3 regions of the Bacillus sp. NEB1478 genome follow, and region 2 is predicted to be linked to each of the others. Evidence: riboswitches for the same ligand, from Rfam matches in the RefSeq annotation. Region 2 holds a riboswitch; each other region holds the start of a gene.
What was found. Region 2 has a riboswitch for lysine ahead of lysA (diaminopimelate decarboxylase). Riboswitches for the same ligand answer to the same signal wherever they lie in the genome.
Positions count from the first base shown of each region.

Region 1 (3,289 bases), 460 kb from region 2:
AAGCGGCGGTTACCAAGAAGTGAAGAATGAGCTATCTGAAAAAATGCTAGAGGCCTCAGAAGCACTGAATTTCGAACGGGCAAAAGAGCTTCGTGATCAAATCCGCCATATTGAAGCAGTGATGGAAAAACAAAAAATGATGACAGCAGACCTTGTGGACCGAGATGTTTTTGGATATCACTTTGATAAAGGATGGATGTGTGTTCAAGTATTTTTTATCCGTCAGGGCAAGGTGATTGCAAGAGATATTTCTGTTTTTCCTTTTTACGGAGAAGCGCATGAAGATTTACTTACATTTATCGGTCAGTTTTATTTGCAGAAGAATCATTTACTGCCTAGAGAAATCTTATTGCCGCAGCCTGTAGACGCTAATCTTATTCAGCAGCTTTTAAATGTAAGAGTTTTGCAGCCTAAAAAGGGACAGAAGAAGGAACTCGTTGAATTAGCAACTAAAAATGCAACGCTGGCACTTAATGAAAAGTTTGCATTAATTGAACACGACGAGGCTAGAACAGTTAAAGCAGTTGAAAATCTTGGAGAGAAAATGGGGATTGCTCCTCCATATCGAATAGAAGCTTTCGATAACTCGAATATTCACGGAACTGATCCTGTTTCAGCGATGGTTGTGTTTATTGACGGAAAACCATATAAAAAAGAATATCGAAAGTATAAAATTAAAACAGTCGAAGGTCCTGATGACTATGCATCTATGAAAGAAGTAGTCAGAAGGAGATATTCAAGACTTCTAAAAGAAGAAGGGGAACTTCCGAGTTTAATACTTATTGATGGTGGAAAAGGACAAATCGCCGCTGCTCAGGACGTATTGGAGAACGAATTGAATTTGTTCATACCGGTAGCGGGTCTATCAAAGGACGAAAAACACCGAACTTCACAGTTATGGTTGGGTGATCCGCCGCAAATGATTCATCTATCTAGAAATAGCCAGGAGTTTTATTTACTTCAGAGAATTCAAGATGAAGTACACCGATTTGCTATCACATTTCATAGAAAAGTACGATCGAAAAGTATGTTCGAATCTTCCTTAGATGGTATTGCGGGTATTGGTGATAAACGTAAAAAATTACTTCTTCGTCATTTTGGATCCTTTAAGAAAATGAAAGAGGCTACAGTTGAAGAAATCCAGGAAGCCGGAATTCCAAGGGCAGTTGCTGAAGAAATTTCCAAGACACTCCAGTCAAATGAGTAGTTGCAGGACTACGTTAACTTTGTTAAAATAAACCCAACTTTATAAATATGCCATGCTTCAATAGAAGTGATGGTAGAGGAGCAAAAACCAATAGTAGACCATCTGAAGAGAAGAAGCTCTTTTGAGGGTGGAGGAAAGGGGATTTTTGCCGAAGTGTAATTGGACTTCTTACCTTTTATGCTGGACCTGTATTGAATAAATACAGGGCTGTCACACAAGTCCCCCCAGGATTTGTGTGGAGAACTATCTCACTAGGGGAAACAAACTTGGCTTGCTACGGATACAGCAACAATAGGGTTTTTTCCTTATTGTTGCTTTTTTGTTTCTAATCTGGAGATAGAATTCACATCAGGAAAGGATTGGGAGAAAATGGGGAGAATCGTACAAAAGTTTGGCGGTACGAGTGTTGGGTCTGTTGAACGGATTCAAAATGTCGCTAAAAGAGTTATAAATGAAGTAGATAATGGGAATGAAGTGGTTGTCGTTGTATCGGCAATGGGAAAGACAACTGATGAACTTGTGAGACTAGCGGGAGAAATCAGTCCTAATCCATCAAAAAGAGAAATGGATATGCTCCTTACTACAGGTGAGCAGATTACAATTGCTTTGTTAACGATAGCCCTCCATCAGCAAGGGTATAAAGCACAGTCATTAACTGGCTGGCAAGCGGGTATACAGACGGAAAATACATTTTCAAATGCGAGAATTCTAGATATTGACTCTAAACGGATAGAGGACTTACTGAAAAGCGGACATATAGCTGTAGTTGCCGGTTTCCAAGGGGTTATCTCTGAAACGAATGATATTGCAACATTAGGCAGAGGCGGATCAGATACTACAGCTGTAGCTTTAGCTGCAGCACTAAAGGCTGATCGATGTGATATCTACACGGATGTTACAGGTGTATTCACAACAGATCCGCGTGTTGTAAAGACCGCGAGAAAAATCCCATCCATTTCTTATGATGAAATGCTGGAAATGGCTAACTTAGGAGCGGGAGTACTGCATCCGAGGGCAGTTGAATTTGCTAAAAATTATCAAATTGCGTTAGAAGTCAGATCCAGTATGAGTGATGAACGTGGAACATTAGTTGAGGAGGAATCATCTATGGAACAAAACTTAATGGTAAGAGGTTTGGCGTTTGAAGGAAATATAACGAAAATTACTGTTTCTAACATGCCGAATAATATTAACTCACTCTCTGATCTATTTACTATTTTAGCAAGTAATGGAATAAATGTTGATATCATCATTCAAAATGTAATGAATGAAGAAAAAACAAATATTTCTTTTTCGATTGAAACAAGCGTATTGTCAGAAACCCAAGAAGTATTGGCAGGGTTTCAGGATAAATTAGGTTTTGAATCAATTAGCTATGAGAGTGGTCTGGCAAAAGTATCTATCGTCGGTTCAGGTATGATTTCGAATCATGGAGTTGCCGCAAAAATGTTCAAGGCTTTATCAGATCAAAACATTTTGATAAAAATGGTCAGTACTTCAGAGATTAAAGTTTCTACAGTAGTGAAGCAGGATGACATGGTTAAATCTATTGAAACACTGCATGATATTTTTGAATTAGACGCACGTGTACCTGTTCAAAATTCGTGAGCTGAAAAATGAAAAGTTAGATCCGAAAAAGGCGTAAAATAATGCCTTTTAGGGTCTTTTTTTCTTGTTTCATTTATATTATCCTAGATTCGGACTTTATTACGCTTACCTATTTGCGATTTGCCTATGAATGATAGAGCAATCGCAGGGTAATCCAACGGAAATAGATTATAATTCAACGAGATTTGCCCATAATCCAACGAGTTTTATTCAAATACTCCCGAAATGACAAAAGTGAACAAAATTCGACAAATCCACAAAAATATCAAACCATGATAATAAAAAAAGAGGCATGACCGCAAAAGTTATTATACTTTTGGGTCAGCCCCTTATCAATCAATCGTATCCTTTTTATCCCACTGTACAGTGAAAGAAATTTTATTTCGTTTGATAGATTCTAAAGCTTCTGTCGTGCACTTTTTTTGCAGCTGAATTTGTTCAGCGAGGAAACCTGCTTCTAAACTAAAGGTTTGA
Region 1 is NZ_CP134049.1:1,250,535-1,253,823, forward strand. Features, by position in the region: gene uvrC (excinuclease ABC subunit UvrC) at 1-1,207, shown strand, start outside; lysine riboswitch at 1,273-1,461, shown strand; gene RGB74_RS05985 (aspartate kinase) at 1,577-2,815, shown strand; gene RGB74_RS05990 (YslB family protein) at 3,148-3,289, opposite strand, start outside.
Region 1: it holds a riboswitch for lysine, as region 2 does, so the genes downstream of both, RGB74_RS05985 (aspartate kinase) here and lysA (diaminopimelate decarboxylase) in region 2, are expected to answer to the same signal.

Region 2 (3,289 bases):
ATGGTGAAGAAGAAGCATTCATTATCGATGTCAGAAGTTATCCTGGGAGGTCACCTGAAGAGCCCGATATCGAAAAAGTGGTACGTGGTTCTCGTGACGGCTATACTGAAAATATTATCATCAATACGGCTTTAACTAGAAGAAGAATTCGTGACGAGAGGCTTCGACATGAAATTTTACAGGTTGGTGAACGATCAAAGACAGATGTATGTATCTCTTATATTCAGGATGTTGCTGATCCGGGTCTAGTGGAAACGATTAAAAAAGAATTAAACGGTATTGAGATAGACGGTATTCCGATGGCGGATAAAACGATTGAAGAATTTATTGTTAAACAAGGCTGGAACCCCTTTCCGCTTGTCCGATATACAGAAAGACCGGATGTTGCCGCACAGCATCTAATGGAAGGCCATGTGCTGATTATCACTGATACTTCTCCAAGCGTCATTATCGCACCTACTACCCTTTTCCATCATGTGCAGCATGCTGAAGAATACAGGCAGACACCATTTATAGGTGCATTTTTAAGATGGATCCGCTTCAGCGGTATGATTATGTCGATTTTTTTAGTACCGATGTGGTTATTGTTTTCCATGCATAAAGGATTACTGCCTGATTTTATTGATTTTATCGGTCCAAATAAAAAAACAAATATTCCATTATTCGTGCAAATTATCTTTGCAGAAATAGGAATTGATATATTAAGAACTGCAGCTATTCATACACCTAGTGCCCTTTCAACAGCTATGGGATTAATCGCAGCAGTTTTGATCGGACAGATTGCGATTGACGTAGGTTTGTTTGTCCCGGAAGTCATATTATACGTTTCGATAGCTGCAATAGGTTCTTTCTCTACGCCAAGTTATGAACTGAGTGTTGCTAATAAAGTAATTAGACTTGGGTTAATCTTACTTGTCGTCTTATTTAATGTTCCGGGATATATGATAGGAATTACGGTTTTCATATTGTACTTAGGTACAATAAAAAATTTAAATACTCCTTATCTTTGGCCGTTCATTCCATTTAATCCGAAAGCTTTCTTGCAGATTGTTATTCGAGTAGCTGTTCCATTATCCAAAAGCAGACCCAGTATTTTACATCCTCAAGATCAGAAAAAACAGCCAACAAATTAGATGGCTGGTTGCCGAGAATAAAAATATGTGATAAAATTCATAACTAATTCAATATTATGCCTCATATGAGGTAGAGGCGCAAAACGAATAAGTAGCATATGGAGTTTATGGAAGACGATGAAATATGACGAAAGGTCAATTTGCCGAAGTGTAAAAAGAGATCCATTTCTTTTTATGCTGGGTCATTGCTGAACAAGCAATGGACTGTCACTACAATTGTAGTGGAGAGCTATTCCGACTGAGGGTACGGTTAATGACAGCCTGCCTTAATTGCGGCTGTCTTTTTGTATTGTCGGGATTGAAGTCTCCAGCAAAATGGAGAGGGGAAAGAGTCATGAATTTACATGGTACAGCACAGGTAGGAGAAAATGAACATCTTTGGATCGGAGGAGCAGATACCGTTGAACTGGCTAAAAAATACGGAACTCCACTTTATCTTTATGATGTTGCACTTATAAGAAACAGAGCAAGAGGCTTCAAAAAAGCTTTTGAGGAAAAAGGTATCGGTTATCAGGTTGCTTATGCGAGCAAAGCATTTTCATCAATTGCTATTTTTCAGTTGATGGAGCAAGAAGGATTAAGTCTGGATGTAGTTTCAGGTGGAGAGCTTTACACCGCACTCAAAGCTGGATTTCCTGCAGAAAGAATCCACTTCCATGGCAATAACAAAAGTCCTGATGAACTGGAATTTGCTCTTAAATCTAATATTGGGTGTATTGTGGTGGATAACTTTCATGAAATCCAACTATTAAAAATGTTATGTAAAAAGCTAGATCATAAAGTGAATATACTGCTTCGTTTAACACCTGGCATTGAAGCACATACACACGACTATATTATTACTGGCCAAGAAGATTCAAAATTTGGCTTTGATTTAGGAAACGGTCAGGCAGACAAAGCTTTACAGGAAGTAGTAATGAATAGTGATTATTTAAACGTTTTGGGGATTCATTGCCACATTGGATCACAGATTTTTGAAACTGAAGGATTTACTTTGGCAATTGAAAAACTGTTCAGTCATTTTAAGACTTGGGAAAATGCTTATGATTATTTTCCAAAAGTAGTGAATCTTGGCGGTGGATTTGGAATTCAATATACTTCTGAAGATACACCCCTTAAACCAGAACAATATGTTATGTCGATGATTGAAGAAGTTACAAATCAAATGAGCAAGTTTAAAAAGAAAAAAATGCCTGAAATATGGATTGAACCAGGAAGGTCGCTTGTAGGAGATGCTGGTACAACGATCTACTCTATTGGTTCTCAAAAAGAGATTGAAGGTGTTCGCCATTATGTTTCTGTTGATGGCGGAATGACGGACAACATTCGTCCAGCACTTTATCAGGCGAAATATGATGCTTATGCAGCAAACAAAATGAATGAAAAACTTACGAATATCGTTTCTATTGCAGGTAAATGCTGTGAGAGCGGAGATATGCTGATCTGGGATTTGGCACTTCCGAAAGTGAATGACTCTGATTATTTAGCTGTTACTTGTACGGGTGCATATGGATACAGTATGGCTAACAATTATAACCGCATACAGCGTCCTGCTGTAGTTTTTGTTGAAGATGGAGAAGAACAGCTAGTAGTAAAACGTGAGACATACGAGGACCTTATCAGACAAGACCTGCCTTTAAAAACGAAGGTTTTTGTGTAAATTAGTTTACGGACATGCCTTTTCACCGTACAATGGTATTTGTAATGAAGTTTAGGAGGTAGTTAACGATGAAAAAAGGTTCAATTGAATTTGAAAATGGCGAAAAAATCTTGTTCGATCTTTATCATGAAGAAGCACCAGGAACAGTAGAAAACTTTGAAAAGCTTGCTAACGAAGGTTTCTATAATGGTGTAACTTTCCACCGTGTTATCCCTGGATTTGTAGCACAAGGCGGAGATCCAACGGGTACTGGTGCAGGCGGTCCAGGATATTCTATTCCATGTGAAACAGAAGGAAATCCTCACAAACACGTAGCGGGTTCTCTATCAATGGCTCACGCTGGCCGTGATACTGGTGGGAGCCAATTCTTTATCGTGCACGAGCCGCAGCCGCACTTGAATGGTGTTCACACTGTTTTTGGACAAGTAACAGAAGGTATGGAAACTGTTTTACGTATTAAGCAAGGCGACGTAATGAAAGAAGTTAAAGTCTGGGA
Region 2 is NZ_CP134049.1:1,709,043-1,712,331, forward strand. Features, by position in the region: gene RGB74_RS08385 (spore germination protein) at 1-1,133, shown strand, start outside; lysine riboswitch at 1,197-1,373, shown strand; gene lysA (diaminopimelate decarboxylase) at 1,468-2,793, shown strand; gene RGB74_RS08395 (peptidylprolyl isomerase) at 2,862-3,289, shown strand, end outside.

Region 3 (3,289 bases), 170 kb from region 2:
TCTGATGATTTAAAAAGGAATCTACTTTCAGCACAGTTGAAGATAATACAATTCCTTCTTCACATATTTTCTTTTCTAAAAAATTCATTGGGCTCACCTCTTATTAAATTTAAGAACTAAAAAACCGGAGGCAGCTTCTCTCTTAAGAGTGAAGCAATCCTCCGGTTAGCATAAACGGAATGAAAAATACCCCAATACACCCTTATGTATTGGGTGATCAGAAATAAATTTGCGTCACTCGTAGTCAAACCCTTAACGGGGGCTTGGTAGAAACTTGCAGGCCATATCCCTGCGATTATACGAGCTTATGAAGTTATGTCACATTATACTGTATAAGGAAAAAAAAGAAAACCTCGAATTGATGAGGTTTTCTTCCGGTAAATTATTTAGCTGTAAAACGATTAAATATTGGATAAACAATAAATCCGAATAAAAATAGCCCAATTCCTAAAGAGAACGTTTTAATATCAGCTGTTCCTGAAATGATGACCCATACCGAGTAAATCATAGCGAACATGGCGATTAGACCATCTCTTACTCTTGATCCTTGCATGAGGTCGTATGTTTCTCCTTTTAAAACAAGTTTTAAGAAGAATATAGCTGAAATTAAATACGGAATAAGATACGCCAGTGTAGCTGAAGTCGTTAAAAACATATAAGCTTCACTGATCGTTCCTGAAATGGTGGAAAAAATAAAGATCTGTGACATGATATTTGTAACGGACAAGGCATTTACAGGGCTGCCGTTCTTATTCGCCTTTCCGAAGAAAGCTGGGAAAACACCTGACTTAGCTGCTTGATAAGGTACTTCTGAACTTAACAATATCCATCCGATTGTAGAGCCAAATAGCGAGATGACAGCCAGCAGTCCCATTAGTGATGCACCTGTATCTCCAATTAAAGCTGATAATACATCAACAAACGGTTTGTCTGATGTCATAAGAACTTCTCTTGGAAGTACATTCATCGTTAAAATCGTTGTGATCATATAAATACTTAGTGCAATTATAAGTCCTACGATCGTTGCTTTCTTAACATCTCTTTGTGAAGCAGCTCTTCCTGATAAAACTACAGCCGATTCAATTCCAACGAATGCCCAAAGTGTGGCGATAGCACCCATCTTAATCTGGCTGCCTAATCCATGAGAAACACCTTGGTCATCCACTACTGCAAAGTAACCATTTGCAAGCAATGTTGATTCAATGGCAAAAAGTGCTGCTGCAATAAAGAGCATAAATCCTATTACTTTTGAAGCAGTGGCAATAAAATTAAGTTTACCAGCAACATTCATGCTTTTTACAAGAATGAAATGAGTAAACCAAAGCAATGCCGTACAAACAATAAAAGTAACTAGTTTACCGAGTTCAATCGGCTGCGATAAAACAGTTGCTACAATTTTGTTGCTCTTCATGATCGGAAAAAATGTAGATAAATACCCTGCAAAGCTTGTAATGATGGCTACGTTGCTTATCCAGTTGGCTACCCAATAACCCCATACCATACTGAATCCCGCTACATTCCCTGCTTTAGGATTCGTGAACAGTGCTCTGGCATAACTTTGAGGTCCTGCTGTTAAATCAGGGCGTCTTATTGACAAAGATCCAAAGACTAGTGCAATCATTAATACACCAAAGCCTGTAACTAACCAAGCTGCTGTAACCCCTAAAGGACTGGCTGTTTGGGCTAATGTACTTGGAAGCATAAATATCCCTGAACCAACCATATTTCCAACGACAAAAGCCGTTAATAACCAAAAACTCCACTTTGTGTTCTTCATGCTGTAAAATCTCCCCCTAAAAATAAAAAAACACACATAGAAAGACCATGCGTGGTTATAGATAGTCCCTCACTAATCCCTGATAGCTCAACGCAGGATATTCCTGCGACAGTTCTGCACTTATTCAATGCAGCCCCAATGTTCCATTAAAGTGGAAAATGAAACATTTCGGCACTAATTCCTTTCAGACTGTTATCACTGGCACCACTTGCCTCAAACAGCTTACTGATAATTAGCGCAACCTCTACCTCACCGAGATTAATGTGAGGATTTATATTAAATTTTCACAACGATAAGTAGAATAACAAATAAATCATATATGAGTCAATGGTATTATTTACTTTTTTGTTTTACCGTATTGAATACTCTTTTACCAATCAACGCATATCCTTTTTTATTTGGATGAAGTTTATCTGAAAAATATTTTTGTTTATCCCTTTGGATAAAGATATCATCCGTTCTAATGTAAGCTGTGTTTTTATGAGATTTTGTTACTTGAATGGTAGATTGATTCCAATCGTTTACCGTTTTGTTTATCGTGTCCATATCAGCCCACTTAACCTTTGGATTGTAGATTCCCAATATATAAATCGTTTTAGGATTTTCTTGATTCTGTAAGATATTTAGTATGTTGTTTAGGTTTTTCATATAAACTTGCTGATTAACTCTTAATTCTTTTTCATTAAAATTCGTCAAATGGTTCGTAGTTTCCAAAAAATCATTTGTACCAATATTAACAAAAATAATATCAGAACTTTTTGCAGAACTTCTAATCTGTTCATTATTTAACTTTTGGAGTAAGTCGGTACTTGTCGCATTTGGAACACCATAATCTTTTACTACCATCGTTTTATTTGTAGATGATTCATATCTATATTTTACATCTCCTATGTAACCATGATCCTCTTCATCTCCTAGTCCATACGCCAATGAGTCTCCAAGCGCCGCTACTTCAACATCTTTTTCGTTCATCGATTTGATTTTTGACCAGCCGATGTCTACTACTGTTGCAAATGCTGACGGAATGTTGAGTGTTTTAGCAAAAGCAAAAACACCTAATAATACGATACATAGACAAACAAGTATGACCACAAGGCCCTTTTTCATTGCTGCATCTCCTGCTTTCTAGTTGTTTATTCTAAGTTTGTATACATTGAATACGATTTAAACGTTCCAACATTATTTTGTACACATTCCTTTTTTATAAGATTTTTAAACAAATACAGCAAAGAAAAGCAGGCTGACGCCAAGTCCTATCCGTCATCATTAGCTGCTCTTATACTTAAAACCTTTATTTGTCACTACGTCGTGATTCATCCGAAAAAAGCAGCTGGAATATCACCAGCTGCTTTGCTTTATTACATATTACTTTGTCAATTCCTGTGAAACTAGATTAGCTACGAGAATATATCTTTTTGGTGATGCACCAATAAAATTAAATGGATAGCAGGTTGAAACGGTTAATGTAGCACGTGGTTTAGGAACAATTACCGTTCGATCATCCTTATCCAC
Region 3 is NZ_CP134049.1:1,882,090-1,885,378, forward strand. Features, by position in the region: gene RGB74_RS09300 (xanthine phosphoribosyltransferase) at 1-88, opposite strand, end outside; purine riboswitch at 222-323, opposite strand; gene RGB74_RS09305 (amino acid permease) at 383-1,777, opposite strand; lysine riboswitch at 1,853-2,032, opposite strand; gene RGB74_RS09310 (GDSL-type esterase/lipase family protein) at 2,111-2,884, opposite strand; gene RGB74_RS09315 (class D sortase) at 3,143-3,289, opposite strand, start outside.
Region 3: it holds a riboswitch for lysine, as region 2 does, so the genes downstream of both, RGB74_RS09305 (amino acid permease) here and lysA (diaminopimelate decarboxylase) in region 2, are expected to answer to the same signal.